DNA from 3 places in the Streptomyces sp. NPDC048254 genome. Region 1 is predicted to be linked to each of the others. Evidence: predicted binding sites of a transcription regulator. Region 1 holds the regulator's gene; each other region holds the start of a gene.
The links. Region 1 encodes HspR, which represses chaperone genes until heat shock. Its sites were predicted from a motif close to TTGAGNNNNNNNNNCTCAA; they were not measured.
Positions count from the first base shown of each region.

Region 1 (2,265 bases):
CCTCTTCGGCAACGGCGGCTTCCGTCCCGGGCCGGGCGCGGGCGGCGGCAACTTCAACTTCGACCTGGGCGATCTCTTCGGGGGCAACCCGCAGCAACAGGGCGGGGGCGGCTTCGGCGGCGGTTTCGGCGACGTCCTGGGGGGCTTGTTCAACCGGGGCGGCGGCGCGGGCACGCGCACCCAGCCCCGGCGCGGCCAGGACATCGAGTCCGAGGTCACGCTCAGCTTCACGGAGGCCATCGAGGGCGCCACGGTCCCGCTGCGGATGTCCTCGCAGGCCCCCTGCAAGGCCTGTTCGGGCACCGGCGACAAGAACGGCACACCGCGCGTGTGCCCGACCTGCGTCGGCACCGGCCAGGTGGCGCGAGGATCCGGAGGCGGCTTCTCGCTCACCGACCCCTGCCCGGACTGCAAGGGCCGCGGCCTGATCGCGGAGCACCCCTGCCTCGACTGCAAGGGCAGCGGCCGCGCCAAGTCGTCCCGGACCATGCAGGTCCGCATCCCCGCCGGGGTGACCGACGGCCAGCGGATCCGGCTGCGCGGCAAGGGCGCACCGGGCGAGCGCGGCGGTCCGGCGGGCGACCTGTACGTCATGGTCCACGTCGACACCCACCCGGTGTTCGGCCGCAAGGAGGACAACCTCACGGTGACCGTCCCGGTGACCTTCACCGAGGCGGCGCTCGGCGGCGAGGTCAGGGTGCCCACCCTGGGCGGGCCGCCGGTCACCCTGAAGCTGCCCCCGGGCACGCCCAACGGCCGCACCATGCGCGCCCGTGGCAAGGGCGCGGTCCGCAAGGACGGCACCCGTGGCGACCTTCTGGTCACCGTCGAGGTGAGTGTCCCGAAGGACCTGTCGGGGAATGCTCGTGACGCGCTGGAGGCGTATCGCGAGGCGACCGCGGGCGAGGACCCGCGGGCCGAGCTGTTCGAGGCCGCGAAGGGAGCATGACAGAGATGGACGGCCGTCGACGCAGTGACAATTTTCGGGGACCTTATGAACTGACCGAGGAGACCCCGGTCTACGTCATCTCGGTGGCGGCCCAGCTCTCCGGCCTGCACCCGCAGACGCTGCGCCAGTACGACCGCCTGGGCCTGGTCTCCCCGGACCGCACGGCCGGGCGGGGTCGGCGCTACTCGGCCCGCGACATCGAACTGCTCCGCCAGGTGCAGGCGTTGTCGCAGGACGAGGGCATCAACCTGGCCGGCATCAAGCGCATCATCGAACTGGAGAACCAGGTCGCCGCGCTCCAGGCCCGTGTGGCCGAGATGGAAGCGGCCCTGGACGGCGCGGCGGCCGCGATGCGCCAGCGCGAAGCGGCGGTACACGCCTCGTACCGCCGTGACCTGGTCCCGTACCAGGAGGTCCAGCAGACCAGCGCGCTGGTGGTGTGGCGGCCGAAGAAGGCCAAGGACTGAGCACACGGGAAAGGGCCCGGAGGTGGTGAACCTCCGGGCCCTTTCCCATGCCGGTCACGGCTCCAGGATCGCCCAGTCCGCACCGGGCACCGACTCCGTGCCGTCGGCGTACAGCGCGGTCACCCAGTAGTAGTGGGTGGTGCCGGCGGCGGCCGTGGTGTCGTCGTAGGAGCGGTCCGTGGTGGCCGCCAGCTTCTCGTACGTCCGCGTGGCCGGGTTCCAGCGGTAGACCTGGTAGCCCGTCGCCGAGTCGACGGCGTTCCACGACAGGCCGACACCCGAGTCGGTCGGGTCCGTCGTCAGGGTGAGCGGGGAGCCCTCCGGGGTCGCCACCGACGGGGTCAGGTCCAGTTCGTCGACGGTGACCGCGGACACGGGCCCCAGCCATCTGCTGGAGTTGCCCGCGTTGTCGATCGCGTCCACCCAGTAGCAGGCGTGGTCGCCGTCCGGCAGCCGTACGTCCCGGTAGTGGGAGGTGCCCGCTGGCAGCCACGCCCACTCCGAGCCGGAGCAGACCTGCTCGTCGCCCTCCTCGCCGAGCACCACGCCCCGGTAGACCGCGTACCGCTTCAGGTCGGGCTCGGTGTTGTCGTCCCAGTCCAGCTCGACGCCGTACTCCGTGGCCGTCGCCGTCAGCCCGGTCACCTGGGCGGGCGGCTTGTCCGAGACCAGCGTGGTGACGGTCGCGGTGTCGGAGAGCGGGGAGACCTGGGGCCACTGCACGTTCTGCACCGCGTAGTGGTACGTCGTGCCCTCCTCGGCCGTGAAGTCGCCGCAGCTGTACCGGCGGGACCCGTCGGAGAGGGTGGTGAAGCTGGTCGTACAGGTCACCCACCGCGCCGTCGAGGT
Region 1 covers NZ_JBICZJ010000019.1:125,310-127,574, forward strand. The annotation lists gene dnaJ (molecular chaperone DnaJ) at 1-949, shown strand, start outside; gene ACGFZQ_RS39945 (heat shock protein transcriptional repressor HspR) at 955-1,416, shown strand; gene ACGFZQ_RS39950 (PA14 domain-containing protein) at 1,471-2,265, opposite strand, start outside.

Region 2 (2,265 bases), on a different contig from region 1:
GGCAGCGTGCGAGACCACTTCACTTTCACCGCGCCGATCTTCGGCAGGTTCAGGCGTCCCTTGTCGGTGATGGACCAGCGGGCATTGGCCGTGAACCGGATCGACTGACGGCTGTCCTTGCGGGACTTGAAGCGGGGAGCACCGATCTTGGGCCCCTTGCGATCGCCCTTGAGGGAGGCGAAGAAGTTGCGGTACGCAGTCTCGACGTCCCGCAGGGACTGCTGGAGCACCACCGCGGACACCTCGCCCAGCCAGGACCGCTCCACCGTCTGCTTCGCCTCGGTAATCAGCCTCTTGGACAGCTCTGCGGCCTTGGGGAACGGCTGATTGGCCGCTCTGGCCTCCTCACGGGCGCGGACCGCGTCGTTGAACACGACACGGGCACACCCGAACACCCTTGCCAACGACCTCCGTTGGCTGGTGTCCGGGTACAACCTGAAGGAGTACCGGAGCTGCATGACGATCACGATACGTACTTGGGTTATGGGCGATATGCGGAAGATCAGAACTGGTAGGCACTGCAATTTCGTGATGCACGTCCACTTGGTCTTCGTGACCAAGTTCCGGCACAAGGTGTTCACCGATGCCCACTTGAGGCGTATGGAAGAGATCATGCGGTCGGTGTGTACGGACCTTCGAATGCGAGCTGGTGGAGTTCAACGGCGAGAACAACCACGTTCGCCTGCTGGTGAACTTCCCGCCCAAGGTCGCCGTGACCAAACTGGTCAACTCCCTCAAGGGCGTCTCCTCCCGCCGCCTGCGGCTGGGGGCACCTCCCGGCCGAAGGCTGGGGGAGAGTTCCCCGACCTGGTGCGCCACTACTGGCGGGCCAACAAGCTGTGGTCCGGGTCTTACTTCGCCGGAACCGTCGGCGGCGCCCCGCTCTCCGTGGTCAGGCAGTACATCGAACAGCAGAACCGACCGGTGTGAGCACCGCCCGGCTCCGCCGGGACCAGCCCGCGCGACGCTCCGCACCGCAGGCGAGGAACTGCGGTGTCCGGCTCCGCCGGACCTGAATCCGCGACGCTCCGCGTCGCCACCATCAGATTCGCTTCACCACCGGCCTGAAGGCCGATGCACTGCGAATGAATTCCGGTAGCGGGAATGCACCCGTGCGGATCGACTGTTTTCCCTTCGTGCGCCGGATACGGCCAGGTCACCAACCGATCGCTCAGAGCGAACGCACCCCCGGGAACATTCAGTGGCTCACATGCATTGAGTCGGCATAACTCAAGTTCAATGCCGAAGGGGAGATCATGGCTTCGACGTCCGCATCACTCACCCTCCCTGTGCTGCCCCTCGACGGCGAGGTCGTGCTGCCCGGGATGGTGGTCCCGCTGGACCTCAAGGACCCCGATGTACGTGCCGCCGTGGAGGCCGCCCAGGCCGCCGCCCGTACCGAGCCCGGCAAGCCCAGGGTGCTGCTGGTCCCGCGTATCGACGGCACCTACCCGAGTACCGGTGTGCTCGGCACCGTGGAGCAGGTCGGCCGGCTGGCCGACGGTGACCCCGGCGCGCTGATCCGCGGCCGTTACCGCGTCCGCATCGGCGCCGGTACCACCGGCCCGGGTGCCGCCCTGTGGGTGGAGGGCACCCGCATCGAGGAGAACGTCCCGGAACCGGTGCCCGGTCATGTCACCGAACTGGTCAAGGAGTACAAGGCCCTCGCCACCGCCTGGCTGCGCAAGCGCGCCGCCTGGCAGGTCGTGGACCGGGTGCAGGCCATCGACGACGTCTCCGCGCTCGCGGACAACTCCGGCTACTCGCCGTTCCTGACCACCGAGCAGAAGATCGAGCTCCTTGAGACCGCCGACCCGGTCGCCCGGCTGAAGCTCGCCACCCAGCAGCTGCGCGACCACCTCGCCGAGCAGGACGTGGCCGAGACCATCGCCAAGGACGTCCAGGAGGGCGTCGACAAGCAGCAGCGCGAGTTCCTGCTCCGCCGCCAGCTCGAAGCCGTCCGCAAGGAGCTGCGCGAGCTGAACGGCGAGAAGGACGGGGAGGAGTCCGACGACTACCGCACCCGCGTGGAGGCCGCCGACCTGCCCGAGAAGGTCCGCGAGGCCGCCCTCAAGGAGGTCGACAAGCTGGAGCGGTCCAGCGACCAGTCGCCCGAGGGCTCGTGGATCCGCACCTGGCTGGACACGGTGCTGGAACTGCCGTGGAACGAGCGCACGGAGGACGAGTACGACATCCAGGGCGCCAAGGCGGTCCTGGACGCCGAGCACGCCGGCCTGGAGGACGTGAAGGAGCGGATCACCGAGT
Region 2 covers NZ_JBICZJ010000002.1:931,849-934,113, forward strand. The annotation lists gene ACGFZQ_RS09550 (RNA-guided endonuclease InsQ/TnpB family protein) at 1-458, opposite strand, end outside; partial or broken gene tnpA (IS200/IS605 family transposase) at 484-930, shown strand; gene lon (endopeptidase La) at 1,257-2,265, shown strand, end outside.
Region 2: the regulator HspR is predicted to act here: its motif matches at 1,216-1,234, upstream of lon (endopeptidase La).

Region 3 (2,265 bases), on a different contig from region 1:
GGGGTGACGTCCAGCAGCAGGACGTCCTTGACGTCGCCGCGGATGACGCCCGCCTGGAGGGCGGCGCCGACCGCCACCACCTCGTCCGGGTTGACGCCCTTGTGTGGGTCCTTGCCGGTGAGTTCCTTGACCAGGTCGGTGACGGCGGGCATCCGGGTCGAGCCGCCGACCAGGATCACGTGGTCGATCGCGGACAGCTCCACGCCCGCGTCCTTGACGGCCTGGTGGAACGGCTTCTTGCAGCGGTCCAGCAAGTCCGCGGTCAGCTCCTGGAACTGAGCGCGCGTCAGCCTCTCCTCCAGATGCAGCGGGCCCTCGGCGGATGCCGTGATGTACGGCAGGTTGACCGACGTCTCCGTGGACGAGGACAGCTCGATCTTCGCCTTCTCGGCGCCCTCGCGCAGCCGTTGCAGCGCCATCCTGTCGTTGCCCAGATCGATGCCGTACTGCCCCTTGAAGCGTTTGACCAGGTGCTCGACGACCCGCTGGTCCCAGTCGTCGCCGCCCAGGTGCGTGTCGCCGTTGGTGGCCTTGACCTCGATCACACCGTCGCCGATCTCAAGGAGGGAGACGTCGAAAGTTCCGCCCCCGAGGTCGAAGACGAGGACCGTCTGCTCCTCGCCCCGGTCGAGGCCGTAGGCGAGCGCCGCGGCGGTCGGCTCGTTGATGATCCGCAGCACCTCCAGGCCGGCGATCTCCCCGGCCTCCTTGGTGGCCTGCCGCTGCGAGTCGTCGAAGTACGCGGGTACGGTGATCACCGCGTCGGTGACGTCCTCACCGAGGTACGCCTCGGCGTCCCGCTTCAGCTTCTGCAGCACCCGCGCCGACAGCTCCTGGGCCCGGTACCGCGTGCCGTCGACGCTCCCGCTCTCCGGGAACCGCCAGGCACCGTCGCCCATGTGCCGCTTCACCGAGCGCGCGGTGCGGTCCACGTTGGTCACCGCCTGCCGCTTGGCGACCTCGCCGACCAGCACATCCCCGTTCTTCGCGAAGGCCACCACCGACGGGGTGGTGCGCGCCCCCTCGGCGTTGGTGACGACGGTGGGCTCACCGCCCTCCAGGACGGCCACCACCGAGTTCGTCGTACCGAGGTCGATCCCGACCGCACGTGTCATGTCCGTCCCCTTCCGCCCAGGGCACTTCCCCGACTCCAGCACAAAACTTGAGCGGGCCGTTGTCAATGCCGGGTACCCCGTAAACGACGATGCCGCGCCCCAGGACGGGGACGCGGCATCCGAAGAGGTACGACGGTCAGGCGAGCTTCGCGTCCAGGGTGATGGTGGTGCCGGCCAGGGCCTGGCTGACCGGGCAGTTCTTCTTGGCGTCCTCGGCGGCGGCGGCGAAGCCGGCCTCGTCCAGGCCGGGCACCGTGCCCTCGACGGTCAGGTGGATCCCGGTGATGCCCTCACCCGGCTGGAACTTCACGTCGGCGTTGGTCACCAGCCTGGTGGGCGGGGTGCCGGCCCCGGCCAGGGCGTGCGAGAGGGCCATCGAGAAGCAGCTGGAGTGGGCGCCGGCGATCAGCTCCTCCGGGCTGGTCTTGCCGTTCGCCTCCTGGGAACGCGAGGCCCACGTGACCGGCTGCTGGCCGATACCGGAGGAGTCGAAGGTGATGACACCGTTGCCCTCGAGGAGGTTGCCTTCCCAAACGGTGTGTGCGGTGCGCGTGGTGGCCACGGTTGTTCCTTTCGGCGTACGAAGGCGAATGAACCGGTTTCGCTGCCTCCCATCCGATCACATCCGGGCTCACCGCACGCGGAAGACCGGCCCACGGGGAGTGAACGGCAGGCGACGGCCGTCGGGGACGAGGTAGGCGTGCTCGCGCCGCACCCGCAGGACGTCGCACCAGCCGTCGGTGATCACCAGGAGCGGTGCGGTCGGCGGGAAGTCGTCCGCGCGCTGCAACAGGTCGATCCCGGGCTGCAGGACGGTACCGCCGCGGCCGTGCACCCGGACCCGCCCGGCGATCTCGGTCGTCGGCAGGTACCCGGCGTCGTGCGGGGCGGCGTCGCAGAACACGACACGGGCCGCCGGTACGTCCCGGGCCTCGGCGTAGGAGGCGATCGCGCCGAGGGCCTTGCCCAGCAGGGTGCGGTCCATGGAGCCGGAGGTGTCCAGGACCACGCCGAAGGTGCAGCGGGCCACCTCCTCGGGCGGGAAGTACCGGCCGGCGCGCGGGATGTCCGGGGTGGACGACTGCCGGCGGGAGGGCCGGGCGTACGACCGTACGGCTTCCGGCCGGGGCACGAACGCGTCGAACCAGCG
Region 3 covers NZ_JBICZJ010000003.1:131,279-133,543, reverse strand. The annotation lists gene dnaK (molecular chaperone DnaK) at 1-1,115, opposite strand, end outside; gene ACGFZQ_RS10445 (OsmC family peroxiredoxin) at 1,252-1,677, opposite strand; gene ACGFZQ_RS10440 (hypothetical protein) at 1,747-2,265, opposite strand, start outside.
Region 3: the regulator HspR is predicted to act here: its motif matches at 1,163-1,181, upstream of dnaK (molecular chaperone DnaK).